Regions from separate parts of the Bacillus cereus group sp. BfR-BA-01383 genome, predicted to be linked through region 1. Evidence: predicted binding sites of a transcription regulator. Region 1 holds the regulator's gene; the other holds the start of a gene.

Region 1 (8,066 bases):
AGATCGTCTAGAAGAAGAAGGATTACAAGCACGTCTTCTGTTGCAAGTACACGATGAATTAATTTTTGAAGCACCAAAAGAAGAAATTGAAAAATTAGAGAAGCTTGTACCTGAAGTGATGGAACATGCAATTGAACTAGCTGTTCCGCTGAAAGTTGATTATTCTTACGGTCCAACTTGGTACGACGCGAAATAAGGAAGTGATGAAATGCCTGAATTACCAGAGGTTGAAAATGTTAGGCGGACGCTTGAAAATCTTGTGACGGGAAAAACGATTGAAGATGTCATCGTTACCTATCCTAAAATAGTAAAACGCCCAGATGATGCGGAAATCTTTAAAGAAATGCTAAGAGGCGAGACAATTGAAAATATAAAGCGAAGAGGAAAGTTTTTGCTTTTATATGTAACGAATTATGTCATTGTGTCACATTTGCGTATGGAAGGTAAGTTTTTACTGCATCAAGAGGGTGAGCCGATTGATAAACATACGCATGTCCGTTTCTTATTTACAGATGGAACTGAATTACATTATAAAGATGTGAGAAAGTTTGGTACGATGCATCTCTTTAAGAAAGGTGAAGAATTGAATCAAATGCCCCTTGCTGACTTAGGGCCGGAGCCATTTGATGCTGAATTGACACCGAAGTATTTGCAAGAGAGATTGCAAAAGACAAATCGCAAAATAAAAGTCGTATTATTAGACCAGCGTCTTTTAGTAGGGCTTGGAAATATATATGTAGATGAAGTTTTATTCCGTTCTCATATTCATCCAGAACGAGAAGCGTCATCTTTAACGGAAGAAGAAATTGAGAGAGTGTACGAAGCGATTGTTACAACGCTAGGCGAAGCAGTGAAGCGAGGCGGAAGTACAATTAGAACGTATATCAATTCGCAAGGGCAAATTGGTTCATTCCAAGAACTTCTAAATGTATATGGAAAAAAAGGAGAACCATGTGTAACTTGTGGTACGATTTTAGAAAAAACAGTTGTTGGCGGAAGAGGAACGCATTACTGCCCAAATTGTCAGCCTAGAATATAGAAAAGAGATAACATCGGATAGGCATTTGTCATATACATACAGCAGAGCTATGTATAAGGGAGGAGTTTACCGATGTACCTTTATTTATCTCTTATTTTATTAGCTTTTACATTAAGCTTAGATAGCTGTAGTGTAGGGCTAACATACGGTTTAAGAAGTGTAAGAATTCCACTAAGATCAATTATAATTATCGGAATCTGTTCAGCGGCTGTTATGCTTGTTTCAATGGGAATTGGACATATGATCGCGAAAGTTTTTTCACCTGTTATCGCAACGCGTATCGGTGGACTTGTTCTTATTGGAATAGGGATTTGGGTATTATACCAATTTTTTCGGAGTGATAAAAAAGAAGAACCGAAGCAAGAGGAGAAGGTTTGGAAATTAGAGATTGCTTCACTAGGACTAGTGATTCAAATTTTACGGAAACCGACTGTTGCGGATTTTGATAAATCGGGCACCATTTCTGCAGGAGAAGCGCTACTTCTTGGTATAGCTCTTTCTATAGATTCGTTTGGTGCTGGAATTGGTGCATCTTTATTAGGTTATGCACCTGCTATGATGGCAATATTAGTTGCGGTGATGAGTTCTTTGTTTTTATTTATTGGAATGAAACTTGGAACGGTTTTATCGAATATGAAATGGTTACAAAAATTTACATTCCTGCCTGGGGTATTACTCATTATTATTGGAATTTGGAAAATGTAAGTATGGGCGTGGAACATTAGTTTCGCGCCTTTTATTATAAGGAGGATTATGATGACAGTAGTAATTGGATTAACGGGAGGCATTGCAAGTGGAAAAAGTACAGTGTCTCAAATGTTTCGTGAACTGAGTATACCGGTTATTGATGCGGATATTATTGCGCGAGAAGTGGTAGAAAGAGGAAAACCAGCATATAACAAAATTGTAGAAGTATTTGGAACGGAAGTGTTACAAAAAGATGGAGAACTGGATCGACCGAAATTAGGAAGTGTCGTTTTCCATAATGAAGAAAAACGATTGCAGTTAAATAAAATTGTTCATCCGGCAGTACGTGAGGAAATGAATATGCAAAAGAAAATGTACATAAAAGAAGGTGTGCAAGCGGTTGTGTTAGATATTCCTCTTTTATTTGAAAGTAAATTAACAAGTCTCGTTGATCGCGTTTTAGTTGTAGCAGTCACGCCGAGTACGCAATTAGACCGTTTAATGAAACGGAATAATTTTTCAGAAGAAGAAGCAACAGCGCGTATTCAATCTCAAATGCCATTAGAAGAAAAAGTGAAGAATGCGGATGAAGTGATAAATAATGATGGCACAATTATGGAAACGAAAACACAATTACAGGTAGTTTTAAAGAAGTGGAACATTATTGATTAAAAAATTGTGAAATTAATGAAAATGCTTAGTGACATTTCTCCTTTTTGTGTTATACTATTATTGGGATTAGAGATAAATAGTATAACGCATTCAAGGGGGATAACATATTATGACTCGTGTGGCAATTAATGGATTTGGACGTATTGGGAGAATGGTGTTTCGTCAAGCAATAAAAGAAAGCGCATTCGAAATTGTAGCAATCAATGCAAGCTATCCGTCCGAAACGTTAGCACATTTAATTAAATATGATACAGTACACGGTAAGTTTGCCGGAACAGTGGAAGCATTTGAAGATCACTTATTAGTAGATGGGAAAATGATTCGCCTTTTAAACAACCGTGATCCAAAGGAATTGCCTTGGAAAGATCTAGGTGTTGAAGTTGTAATTGAAGCAACTGGTAAATTTAATTCAAAAGAAAAAGCAATTCTTCACGTTGAAGCTGGAGCGAAAAAAGTTATTTTAACAGCGCCTGGTAAAAATGAAGATGTAACAATTGTAGTTGGTGTGAACGAAGACCAATTAGATATTACAAAACATACCGTTATTTCAAATGCATCTTGTACAACAAACTGTTTAGCACCTGTTGTGAAGGTGTTAGATGAGCAGTTCGGAATTGAAAACGGTTTAATGACAACTGTTCACGCTTATACAAATGACCAAAAAAATATTGATAACCCACATAAAGATTTAAGAAGAGCGCGTGCTTGCGGACAGTCAATCATTCCGACAACGACGGGTGCTGCGAAAGCGCTTGCAAAAGTTCTTCCGCATTTAAATGGAAAACTTCATGGTATGGCACTTCGTGTACCAACACCAAACGTGTCTCTTGTTGACTTAGTAGTAGATGTAAAACGTGATGTAACAGTTGAAGCTATTAATGAAGCGTTCAAAACTGTTGCAAACGGTGCGTTAAAAGGAATTGTAGAATTTAGCGAAGAGCCTTTAGTGTCTATCGACTTTAATACAAATACACACTCAGCTATTATTGATGGTTTATCTACAATGGTAATGGGTGATCGTAAAGTGAAAGTACTTGCTTGGTACGATAACGAGTGGGGCTACTCTCGTCGTGTTGTAGATCTTGTAACGTTGGTTGTAGATGAATTAGCAAAACAAGAAAATGTACAACATATTTAAGTGAAATAGAGGGAGGGCAAGTAAATATTTGCCCTCTTTTTTTATTTTTTTCTGAAAAGAAAAAAATTATATGGGTATATTTTCAAATAGTGGACATACCAAAAACGTTGTGATTACTGTATTTGTGAATCATTTATTTTTTTTAGGGAAAAGTAAAGAGGAAAATATGACAGAAATTCGAAAAAACTGTTGTTGCAAAATGAAAATAAACAAAGTATACTAACACTCGTAAACTTAAGAGCTGAGGTACGTAGTCACTACTTAAAGGGTTAGGACCTCTCTGGACTAACTTTCCCCCGTGGTAGTGGAGCAAGCCAAATTGCAAATTAGTTTTCAATTCGAACAGTTAGAATAAATTTACAAGGGGGAACTGTAGAATGGATACTATGGATACGATGGGTCGTCACGTAATCGCTGAACTTTGGGATTGCGATTTCGACAAGCTTAATGACATGCCGTATATTGAACAATTATTTGTGGATGCAGCACTAAGAGCTGGTGCTGAAGTACGTGAGGTTGCTTTTCATAAATTTGCACCACAAGGTGTAAGTGGAGTAGTAATTATCTCGGAATCACATTTAACAATTCATAGCTTTCCGGAGCACGGTTACGCAAGTATTGATGTTTATACTTGTGGGGATCGTATTGATCCAAATGTTGCTGCAGAATATATTGCAGAAGGTTTAAACGCGAAAACGCGTGAGAGCATCGAGCTTCCTCGAGGCACTGGTAGCTTCGAAATTAAGCAGAGAGAAACAAAAGCTCTTTAAAAAAGAACATAATTGATTTAAAATGTAAAGAGGTGTATAATGCACCTCTTTTTTAGTTTATAAAAAAGGAAAAACGTAACGTACTCGTTAGTTGGATAAATTGAACTCTTACAAATAAGCTAGCGCTTCATCTACCATCTTATTTTTTGAAAACAAGATGATAAAATAATGCGTTTAAACTTAAAGTGGTAAGAGCGTTAGAATGAGTTATATAATATTGTATATATATATTTTCAGGTGAATTGAGTAGAGAAAAATAAAGAGTATAGTGTAAAGGAGTGAATGAATTGCGTTGTCCATCCTGTTCTCATAATGGCACAAGAGTGTTAGATTCGCGTCCGGTAGACGAGGGGCGCTCTATTCGAAGAAGGAGAGAGTGTGAAAGTTGTTTAAGCCGCTTTACGACATTTGAAAGAGTAGAAGAGTCACCTCTTATCGTTGTTAAAAAAGAAGGCACACGAGAAGAATTTAATAAAGAAAAGATCTTACGCGGTTTAATTAAAGCATGTGAAAAAAGACCAGTATCTTTAAGACAATTAGAGGAAGTAACACAAAGTGTGGAACGTGAACTTCGTAATTTAGGTATTTCAGAAGTGAAAAGTGATATGATTGGTGAAATTGTTATGGAAGAGCTTCGTGATATCGATGATGTTGCTTACGTACGTTTTGCTTCTGTATATCGTCAATTTAAAGATTTAAATGTATTTATTGAAGAATTGAAAGATATACTGCAAAAAGAAAGAGAATAGAAGCTGTATTCCATTCTCTTTACATACTGTAAGTAATGAGATAAGAGAGCTAGAAGCGTAAGCTAATAGCTCTTTTTCGCTAATAAAATATATAATGGAGATAGAACGAATGAAGTAGAGGATAGATTGGATGAGAGAAAGGAAAAGCAAGAATGGAAAAACAGTCATGGATGGAGCTATTGCCAATTGATCGTTATAAAGTAAGTGCGAAAGGACTACTACATAATTACGACCGAAAAGTGTTAACGATGTTGTATCAGCCGTTAATAGGTAGTAGAGCTTTTAGCTTATACATGACGCTATGGGGGGAGTTAGAGCAAGATCGTGTATTTGGAAAAGAGAATACACATCATTCCCTTATGGTGATTATGCAAATGCAACTTCCCGAAATATATGAGGAACGAGTAAAGTTAGAGGCAATTGGGCTTTTAAAGGTATATATTAAGAAAGAAAAAGATATTCGAATGTTTATATACGAGTTGCAACCGCCTTTATCTCCAAAGCAGTTTTTTGATGATATTGTTTTAAGTATCTTTTTATACAATCGATTGAGTCGGACAAAATATAATCAAGTAAAGCAATATTTCTTAGAAGAAGAATTTGATTTTGCTTCTTATGAAAATGTGACGCGCTCTTTCAATGAGGTGTTTGGCTCGTTTAATCCAGGACAGCTTGAGCATGCGCAAGAAGATCTTCGTATTCCAAAAACGACAACTATGCCAAGTAATGAGAAGGGAGGCGCTCCGAAAGTTTGGAATGATTTCTTTGATTTCTCCTTATTTGTAGATGGGTTGTCCGCTCTTGTTCCTAAAAAGGCGATTACAGATCAAGTGCGAGAATGTGTCATCACACTCGCTTATGTGTACGGTGTAGATGTGTTATCGATGCAAAATATCGTTCTTGGTGCGGTGACAGAGATGCAAACAATTGATATCGAAAGGCTTAGAAAAGGAGCCCGCGATTGGTACCAATTTGAAAATGGTCAAGCATTACCTGTATTAAGTGAAAGAGTACAGCCGCATGCTGCACGTACGATGAAAGAGAAAGAGCCTTCATCGCAAGAAGAGATGCTAATAAAGCAATTAGAGGAAATATCACCAAAACAACTATTGAAAGAAATTTCGGGCGGTGCAGAGGCAACGAAAGCGGACTTGCAAATTGTTGAGGATGTAATGATAAAACAAAAGTTAACGCCAGGGGTTGTGAATGTCCTTATTTATTACGTTATGCTACGCTCAGATATGAAACTTGCGAAAACGTATGTTGAGAAGATCGCTGGGCATTGGGCACGAAAAAAGGTCAGTACAGTAGGCGAAGCGATGGCGCTAGCAAAAGAAGAAAATCGTCAATACCAAGAGTGGGCTGAGACGAAGAAAAAAGGTCGTACGGCGAAGAAAACAGTGCGAAAAGAAATGGTACCAGATTGGCTGAAAGAAGAGCCTAACGAACAAGCAAAAGAAACTGTGAAGAAAGATGTAAGTTCAGAAAAAGGTGCAAGTACGTTAGAAGATGAACGAAAACGACTAGAAGAAGTGTTGAAAAAATATAAGCGTGATTAATAGAAGAGAATGAACGCTCTTTGAGGTGAGAAAATGGAGCATATTCAAAATTCATTTGCAAAATTAATGGAGAATAAAAATTTTAAAAATAGATATGAAGTATTAAAAGCAGAAGTGATGGCACACCCGCGTGTGAAAGAATTTATAGACGAACATAAAGGTGAAGTAACGACTTCGATGATTGAGCGCAGTCTTGTGAAGTTATATGAATATATTGGACAAAGTGTAGGTTGTGCGGATTGTCCGGATCTAGGGTCGTGTAAAAATATGTTGCAAGGATATGAGCCAAAGCTTGTTATCCAAGGTAAGATGATTGATATTCAATATGATCGTTGCATTAGAAAAGTAGCATATGATGAGAGAAAGAAATATGAAAAACTTGTTCAAAGTGTATATATGCCAACTGATATTTTACAGGCAACGATGGAAAACTTAGATCCGTCCGATTTAGATGCACGTATTGATGCAATTGGGGCAGCGAATGAATTTTTAAGCACATATAAACCAGGTGAAAAAGTGCAAGGTTTATATTTGTACGGTAAATTTGGTGTAGGGAAAACATATTTGTTAGGAGCAATTGCGAATGAGCTTGCCCGAAAGAAAATAAGTTCGATGCTTGTATACTTCCCTGAATTTTTACGCGAAATTAAAAGTTCGATTCAAAATAATTCGATTGGGGAAAAGATCGATGCAGTAAAACGCGTACAAGTGTTAATGTTAGATGATATTGGAGCAGAAGCGATGTCAAGCTTTGTACGTGACGATGTGCTCGGTGCAATCTTACAATTCCGTATGCTAGAAAACTTGCCGACGTTCTTTACGTCCAACTTTGATTTCAAGGAGTTGGAACACCATTTAACGTATACACAGCGCGGTGAAGCAGAAGAAATGAAGGCAGCCCGTATTATGGAACGAATTAAATATTTAGCGAAACCAATTTCGATTGGTGGGAAGAATCGTCGTCATAAGTAAAGAGCAAGCTGAGAAGCTTGCTCTTTTTTTCGTTTCGGATATTTTTTCAGAGTAGTCGAATTGTAAAATGGACAGTTCTTATTGAAAATTCATAGTAGCTTGTATCATTTTTTTCTCCCTCCCTTAATATATATAAAATTAGCAAGCCATATCGAGTGGATTTTCTAACGATAGGAAATGTAATTCTACTAAGAGTGAACTTCCACAGGACGGACTCTTATAGGATTTGTAACGTATAGATACAATCCTTTAGAGCAGGGATAAAAGGGGGGACAAAAGTGATTGAAATTTGCTTCGAAGAAAAAAATGATGCTATGCACGTATATAGACAACTACTGAAAAGAGCGGAAATGTTATATAAGGAAACGAGTGTGTACTTACAGGAACAGAAAGTTGTGATTCACATACCAGTACGTGAATCGAATTATATTGAAAAGATTTTATTGCCAGTAATGGTGTATTTCATTGTGAATGTGAAAC
Region 2 (8,066 bases), on a different contig from region 1:
GATGTTCTCCCAAAATAATCATCCTTTCTATAACTATTGTATAGTAGTGGTGGTAGTCATCGTGAAGAAACTAAGAATACCAAGGCTGGCTAATAGGATAAATGAGATTAAAGCGATATAGAGACAAATACGTCCCACTTGCTTTTTTTCAGGATTTTTACTGAAGAGCGAGATGATCCAAGTGATAATCCCGATTGGGGAAAATATAAAACTAAGAATATATTATAGTATTTTTTCGAATAAATTCATAAAAATAGCCCCCCTTTTTGAAGGTTTTACATGTGTAGTTTTCTTCGTATTAGCGCTGTTGTTATGTAGGAAAGTACAGAATAAACAGCACTATAAACAATCCAAGCGTCTAAGTTTTGTAAAGCTAGGTGTATATCAAATTCAGAGATGATAATGAAAGATATAAGTGGAATAGTAAAAGAAATAATAATAGCAGCCCATTTGAATTTGTAAAGTAAGCCGCTAAAAAAAATACATAGTAATGGTAAAGTGAAGAAAACGAAAGTAAAAGGATTGATAAGTAATTGTAAAATATATATCACCTCGCAGGTTTTGTATATATTTCTAATTATATGATAAAAAGGAAAATATTTCATTTCGTTTACAAATATTCTAACTATTTCGACTGTGAATATTTCCAAGCTTGTCCGTATAAGCTAAAATAAGGTATATAGTATTTTTATGAATATGTTAAAAGAAGATAAATACGTTAGGGTGATATAAAATGTGGCGGAAACTTACGATTATTGTAGTATTACTTTGTTTAGCGGGATATGCAGCCTATGAGCAATTTGGAAAAAAGGATCAAGTAGTAGAAGAAAAGCAGGAAAAAAGTGAAGCTGCTATGAAAGAGATGATCGCAAGGAACGGTATTGAAATAGGAAAGAGTGCACCAGATTTTGAATTAACTAAGTTAGATGGAACGAATGTAAAGTTATCGGATTTGAAAGGAAAGAAATTGATTTTAAACTTTTGGGCAACGTGGTGTGGACCTTGTCAGCAAGAAATGCCTGATATGGAGGCCTTTTATAAAGAACATAAAGAAAACGTAGAAATTTTAGCAATAAATTATACGCCTTCAGAAAAAGGCGGAGGAGAAGAAAAGGTAAGCAATTTTGCTAAAGAAAAGGGAATTACTTTTCCTATTTTATTGGACAAGAACATTGATGTGACAACGGCGTATAAAGTAATTACAATCCCAACTTCATATTTTATAGATACAAAAGGTGTCATTCAAGATAAGTTTATTGGGCCGATGACTCAAAAAGAGATGGAGAAACGGATTGCTAAATTAAAATAATGGTGAAAAAGGTAGAGGTGGAAAGTAGCCATTTCTGCCTTTTCTTTTTCAAGTAGTGATGGCTACATGTTATGATAAAGGAAATATAAACGTTTAGAGATAAAGGAGTGTATGAAGGAGTGGGGAATGTATCCTTACCGTTAGATTATGTTGTAATTGATTTTGAAACAACAGGATTTAACCCTTATAATGATAAAATTATTCAAGTCGCAGCAGTGAAATATCGTAATCATGAACTGGTAGATCAATTTGTTTCCTATGTGAATCCAGAGCGTCCAATTCCGGACCGAATAACAAGTTTAACAGGTATTACAAATTATCGTGTTTCGGATGCACCGACGATTGAAGAAGTGTTACCTTTATTTTTAGCATTTTTACATACAAATGTTATTGTGGCTCATAATGCTTCTTTTGATATGCGCTTTTTGAAAAGTAATGTAAATATGCTTGGCCTGCCTGAACCTAAAAATAAAGTAATTGATACTGTATTTTTAGCAAAGAAATATATGAAGCATGCACCTAATCATAAACTTGAAACGTTAAAGCGAATGCTTGGAATTCGCTTAAGTTCTCATAATGCATTTGATGATTGTATTACGTGTGCGGCTGTTTATCAAAAATGTGCATCTGTTGAAGAAGAAGGGCAGCGAAAAGTAAATAAGGTCGTATTTGATGAAACTGCGGTATACGAAGCAGTGAAAGAAATACTTGGACGCAATAAACGTAATGTAGAATGGCTGCGTTGTATGAACGTAGGAAGTTACTTAGATATAAAAGCTTTTTATCCAGTTATGAGATTAAAGGTAAAAGGACGAAAGAAATACGTATTAACAGAAATGTTAGAAGATGATGTGAAAGAAATATGTATGAGTTTAAACTGTGAACCAGCGTTAAAAAGTGAAGTTGGTAATACGAGAATTATGCTGAATAGCTTAGAGGATGTCTTAAAATTGGAACATTATATTGTAGAACAGTATGATTTTGTATTACAAGCGCTTGAAGAGTATAAAGAAAATGAAACAAATGCAGATGAAAAATTAAAAGAGTATTTAAATGTTAGGGTATAAAAAACTCCGTGTACAGTAAATTGTACACGGAGTTTTTTTAGGAGTACTAAAACATAAAATTTTCTTACAAATCTGATTAAAGAGTTTTTCATTTGCTCATACTATGTAGTAAGAAAGCGAAGGAGAAAGGGTGAGCAGCATGAGAAGAAGTCGCCGTAAATCGTTTGAAGAACTTGTAAATGAAAATAAACAACAATTATTAAGTGATCGCGATGCAATCGATCGAATTGAAGAACGTATTGAAAAACGTTATGAAATGAAACTTTTTAAGCAAGCTGAATAATTCTTAACACTAGTACGATACTAGTGTTAAGGAGGCGATAGTAATGGGTAATCCGAAAAAGAATTCAAAAGACTTTGCACCAAATCAAATTGGAACACAATCGAAAAAAGCTGGTGGCAATAAAGGGAAGCAAATGCAAGACCAAACTGGTAAACAACCGATTGTTGATAACGGTTAAAGAAAAGGAGAATATTGCATTCTCCTTTTTTTGTATAAATTTGAAGGAACATAGGCAATTTAAGATGGTATGTATAAAGAATTAGGAGGGAAGTACATGCCGAATCCAGATAATCGAAATGACAACGCTGAAAAATTACAAGAAATGGTACAAAATACGATTGATAATTTTAATGAAGCAAAAGAAACAGCGGAACTTTCTAATGAAAAAGATCGTGCTGCCATTGAAGCGAAAAATCAAAGACGTTTAGAAAGTATTGATTCATTAAAAAGTGAAATAAAAGATGAATCTTAACAGAATGTACAAAAAAGGCTGACGGAAGTCAGCCCTTTTTTGTAATCGTAAAGTTTTCGACGAGTAAACGCCAATTTTGTGGAAATGGTAGACCAATCTTCCAATAGCTAATACCGCCAATACCTTGTTCTTTCATTAAATTAAATTTACTTTGCACGGACCGTGAATCTTCAAACCAAACTTCGTGTTGTACGCCGTTTTCGTCAAAGTAATTAAAATGGGGAGCTTGAGCTGTGAAATCATAACGGATAGGAACATTGTACTTACGTGCTAATGCGACGGCTGCGACAGAACTAACAGCTTTTGCGGGCGGATTACCTTGTTTAAATGGAAGTTTCCAATCGAACCCGTATAAATTTTGCCCCATCATAATTTTTTGTGGTGGCATTTGAGATTTTGCATATTGAAGTACTTCTTTCACAGGACCGATAGGAGAAATCGCCATCGGTGGCCCGCCTTGCCAACCCCAGTCGTATGTCATAATGACGACGAAATCAACAATTTGCCCTTGTGCTTTATAATCATGCGCTTCAAAGAATTTTCCTTTTTGAGTGGAGCTTGTTTTCGGTACAAGCGTTGTACTTAATGTATATCCGCTAGGTAAGCGTGTTTTCACATTTCGTAAAAAGCGATTATATGCCTCGCGATCTTCAGGCGCCACATTTTCGAAATCGAAATGAATGTCTCGCATACCGTATTTTTCAGCCGTTTGCAAAATGTTCGTAATAAATTTGTTTTGAATGGTTGGGTTACGCAACAAGACAGATGTTAGTTCAGGACTAAAGTTCCCGTTTTCGATATTTGTAATAACGAGCATAGGGATAGTTTGGCCTTGTGTTGCAATATTAGCGATTTTAGCTGTTTCAGTAGGTTCTTTTAATGTACCATCTCTTTTTGCTTCAAAGCTGAAGTACGCTAAGTATGTTAAAAATGGATTAATAGCACGTGTAGCATTTACTAAACTTTCTTTTATCGGTATTGTTGAAGGTTGTAAATAAGCGATGGATTCTACTGCTCGTTTTGTCCCTTTCGGTATATATAATTGCTGTCCGACATGGAGTATAGATTTTAAAGATAGATTATTAACTTTAGCCAAACTAGCGAGAGGAACGTTATACGTTTGAGAAATTCGATATAAGCTGTCACCAGGCTGCACATAATAATTATTCCCTTTCGTATTAACGATAAGTGCCTGACCAACAACGAGCGTTTCAGCTGGATTTAATCCGTTGTCTTTTACTATTTCGTCAGGTGTTGATCCATATTTTGATGCCAAGCTATATACGCTATCACCGCTACGAACAGTTACAATTTGAATCATATGCTTGCTCCTTTCAGGAAAAGATTCACTGTTTTTATTTTATTTTTGATTCCGGTGTATTATGATTAAATGTATGCAAGGCAGCAGAAGTGAAAGAAGGCGAATACATATGTTTGTAGCAGAATATGAAGTTGAAATCCGTTATGCGGAAACAGATCAAATGGGTGTTGTTTACCATTCAAATTATTTAGTGTGGCTTGAACTAGGTCGCACGAAACTTATACAAGATTTAGGATTTTCATATGTTGAAATGGAGAAAGAGGGAATTATTTCTCCTGTGTTAGACCTGCAAATTTCCTACCGTAAAGCGATGCGTTACGGAGAAAAAGCAATCGTAAAAACGTGGATTGATACTGTGAGCCCGCTTCGCGTTGTATATGGATATGAAATTTATAACGGCGAAGGTGACCTTTGTATTACTGCAAGTACGACGAATATTTGTGCGAAAAAAGAAGGGTTCCGCCCTGTATCATTTAAAAAGTTATATCCTGAGTGGTATGCGAAATATGAGGAAATAAAAAAGAAATAAAAAAAGCGTGGCTGCTGCCACGCTTTTTTTATTTTTCATAATTAAATTGCGGGAAATCGTCACCTTCGTTAAGTGTAACAGATAAATTATGTCCATCGAAGAACCATTCATCATCACCTTCAATAAAGAAGTTAATATCTTCTTCTTGAATTTGAACAGCAGGATGTGCAGGGTCATCCTTACGGATACCTAAAGAAAGTCCTTTTTGCACAGTACTGCAACCACCGTATTGTACGAAAAAGCGTAGTGTTTCACCTGATTGTAAGTGTAATTCGTTTTTATACCATTGTGCTGCTTCTTTTGTTACGGAAAGATTCATGTATAGTTCCTCCAAATTATATTGCTTTTTCTTTAGTATAAAAAATAACGCAAAAAGACGCTATTAATATGCTTCACGTTTTCTTTTTGCGTTATGTGGGTTACGATCTTATTTTTGCTTTTTTGAAAAGTTTGCTTTTGGCTCAGTTTTATTTATAATTCGTCCGATATTTGCACGGTGTTTATAAATAACCATACCTGCTAATAAACACATCGCAATAATGAAGATTTTATCCCCGCTAACAATTGATGCAATAACAGCAACAACAGCTGTTACCATAGAAGAAAGTGATACGTATCGTGTTGTAAATAAAAGGCTGAAAAAGACAACAGCTAATATTGCAAAAACAACTGGTGAATAGCATAATAGCACCCCAGCAGAAGTTGCAACTGCTTTCCCCCCACGGAATTTTGCGAAGATTGGATATACATGTCCAAGAACAGCTGCTAATCCAAACCATAGTGGGTGAACATCTAACCCGAAAATAATCGGTAGACTTGTTGCTAATGTACCTTTTAAAATGTCAGCAATTGTAACGATAAAACCTGCTTTTTTCCCTAGTGTGCGGAATGTATTTGTTCCGCCTAAATTACCACTTCCATGCTCACGAATGTCGATTCCATAGCCGATTTTTCCAACAACAAGTGCAAACGGAATCGAGCCAAGTAAGTAGGCAACGATAAATAAAAGATATGTAATAACCATGAGTTCAGTCTCCTTTATACAAATGTGTTGATAAAGGGTAAAAAGAGTTTTTCCCGTATATTGTACCATACATTTGTAAAGAGCACATTTCTTTTTTACAAATGAAAAATTCATTATTTCGTGAAAAAAATTTCACAGGAATGTTACATTTCTCACAGAAACAGTAAGACTATATGTAGTAACATTTTAATCAAAAGACAACAACATATTGGTGGAGGGTTATAAATGTTACGAAAAAATACACGTGGAGAAGAATTAATGAAAGTGTTTGAGACAATTGTCCACGGCAATGAACAAGATTTAATGCAAGAAAATGCAAATGTAGATGGCCGCTCTCCAATGGGAGTAATGGGAACGTTCGCATCTGAGAGTGCGAAATATTATGCAGTAGAAAATTTATTATCAGATCAAGTGAAAAAAGCGATAAATCAAAATATATTATATCCACATGATTTAGATTTTTATGCGACAGGAACGACGACTTGTTCGCAAATTCCGTTAGCACAAATGCTTGCTAACGGTTTTCATACTGGACATGGACATATGAGACAACCGCAAGATATTAAAAGTGCATTGGCTCTTTCTTCAATTATTTTTCAAGCGAATCAAAATATGCAGCACGGTGGTCAATCGTTTGCCCTCTTTGATATTGATTTAGCTCCCTATGTAAGAAAAACAGTAGAGAGACATAAGTTACGATTACAGTCATACCCACTTACGAAAGAACAAATAGAGGAATTTGCATGGAAAGAAACAGAAAATGATACGTATCAGGCGTGTGAAGCGTTCGTTCATAATTCAAATAGCATGCATAGTAGGGGCGGAGGACAAGTACCGTTTATTTCTATTAACTATGGAACAGACACATCGAAAGAAGGGAGACTGTTAATTAAGCAGCTGTTAAAAGCAACGCAGGCTGGTCTTGGTAAAGGGGAAACACCGATTTTTCCTATTCAAATTTTCAAAATGAAAAAAGGTGTGAACTTTGAAGAGTGTGATCCGAACTATGATTTGTTTGAATTAGCGTTAGAGACAACAGCTGAGCGATTATTCCCTAACTTTTCATTTTTAGATGCTCCGTTTAATGCAGTGCATTATGACGGGCGCCCTGAAAGTGAAGTATGTTACATGGGATGTCGTACTCGTGTTATGTCTAATATACATGGAGAAGAGACAGCGATTGGAAGAGGGAATTTATCGTTTACGTCTATTAATTTAGTGAAATTAGCGTTAATTAGTGGTTCAAAAGAAGCGTTTTTTGAAGCGCTAAATTATTACTTAGATTTAGGGATAAAGCAACTATTAGAGAGATTCGCGTATCAATGTACGAAGCGAGCGAGAGATTTTCGATTTTTATATTCACAAGGTGTATGGCGTGGTGGAGAAACGTTACAGCCTGAAGATACTGTGGCGCCGATATTAAAACAAGGTACGTTAAGTATTGGTTTTATCGGTCTTGCGGAATGTTTAGTAGCTTTAACAGGGAAACATCACGGAGAAGATGAAGAATCATGGAAGCTTGGATATGAAATCATTTCCTTTATGAGAGAAAGAATGGATAAGGCGACGGAAGAACATCAACTGAACTTCTCAGTAATTGCAACTCCTGCAGAAGGGTTATCAGGGAAATTTGTGAAAAAAGATAGAGAGGAATTTGGTGTGATTAGAGGCATAACGAACCATAATTACTATACGAATTCATTCCATGTTCCAGTTTATTATAATATTCAAGCCATAAATAAAATTCGCTTAGAAGGCCCGTTCCACGCTCTATGTAACGGGGGACATATTACGTATATTGAACTAGACGGGGCGGCGATGCATAACAAAAAGGCGTTAAAGCAAATTATACAAGCGATGGCAGAGAATGGCGTTGGATACGGTTCAATTAATCATCCGGTTGATCGTTGTAAGTGCTGCAAGTATCACGGAGTCATTGGAAATGAATGTCCAAGCTGCGGAAATGAAGATGAGGCCAATATAGAAAGAATTCGCCGAATAACAGGTTATCTTGTAGGAGATATGTCGAAGTGGAATAGTGCGAAACGTAGTGAAGAGATG

Evidence for each region. Region 1 encodes NrdR, which represses ribonucleotide reductase genes. Its sites were predicted from a motif close to AACACNATATATNGTGTT; they were not measured.
Region 2: MR065_RS03425 (anaerobic ribonucleoside triphosphate reductase) is a predicted target of NrdR. The motif match lies at 6,171-6,188, and genes of this name have one in related genera.

Annotation. Positions count from the first base shown of each region.
Region 1 covers NZ_JAKUFP010000008.1:119,412-127,477, forward strand. Annotated here, with positions in the region: gene polA (DNA polymerase I) at 1-196, shown strand, start outside; gene mutM (DNA-formamidopyrimidine glycosylase) at 209-1,039, shown strand; gene ytaF (sporulation membrane protein YtaF) at 1,112-1,744, shown strand; gene coaE (dephospho-CoA kinase) at 1,796-2,398, shown strand; gene MR065_RS10855 (glyceraldehyde-3-phosphate dehydrogenase) at 2,508-3,536, shown strand; gene speD (adenosylmethionine decarboxylase) at 3,923-4,306, shown strand; gene nrdR (transcriptional regulator NrdR) at 4,594-5,055, shown strand; gene MR065_RS10870 (replication initiation and membrane attachment family protein) at 5,208-6,614, shown strand; gene dnaI (primosomal protein DnaI) at 6,648-7,586, shown strand; gene ytxC (putative sporulation protein YtxC) at 7,865-8,066, shown strand, end outside.
Region 2 covers NZ_JAKUFP010000002.1:244,852-252,917, reverse strand. Annotated here, with positions in the region: gene MR065_RS03480 (YmzC family protein) at 1-22, opposite strand, end outside; gene MR065_RS03475 (hypothetical protein) at 34-219, opposite strand; gene MR065_RS03470 (TlpA family protein disulfide reductase) at 734-1,309, shown strand; gene MR065_RS03465 (3'-5' exonuclease) at 1,429-2,376, shown strand; gene MR065_RS03460 (FbpB family small basic protein) at 2,516-2,659, shown strand; gene sspN (acid-soluble spore protein SspN) at 2,703-2,837, shown strand; gene tlp (small acid-soluble spore protein Tlp) at 2,934-3,131, shown strand; gene MR065_RS03445 (glycoside hydrolase family 18 protein) at 3,160-4,452, opposite strand; gene MR065_RS03440 (acyl-CoA thioesterase) at 4,562-4,981, shown strand; gene MR065_RS03435 (HesB/YadR/YfhF family protein) at 5,010-5,300, opposite strand; gene plsY (glycerol-3-phosphate 1-O-acyltransferase PlsY) at 5,409-6,005, opposite strand; gene MR065_RS03425 (anaerobic ribonucleoside triphosphate reductase) at 6,231-8,066, shown strand, end outside.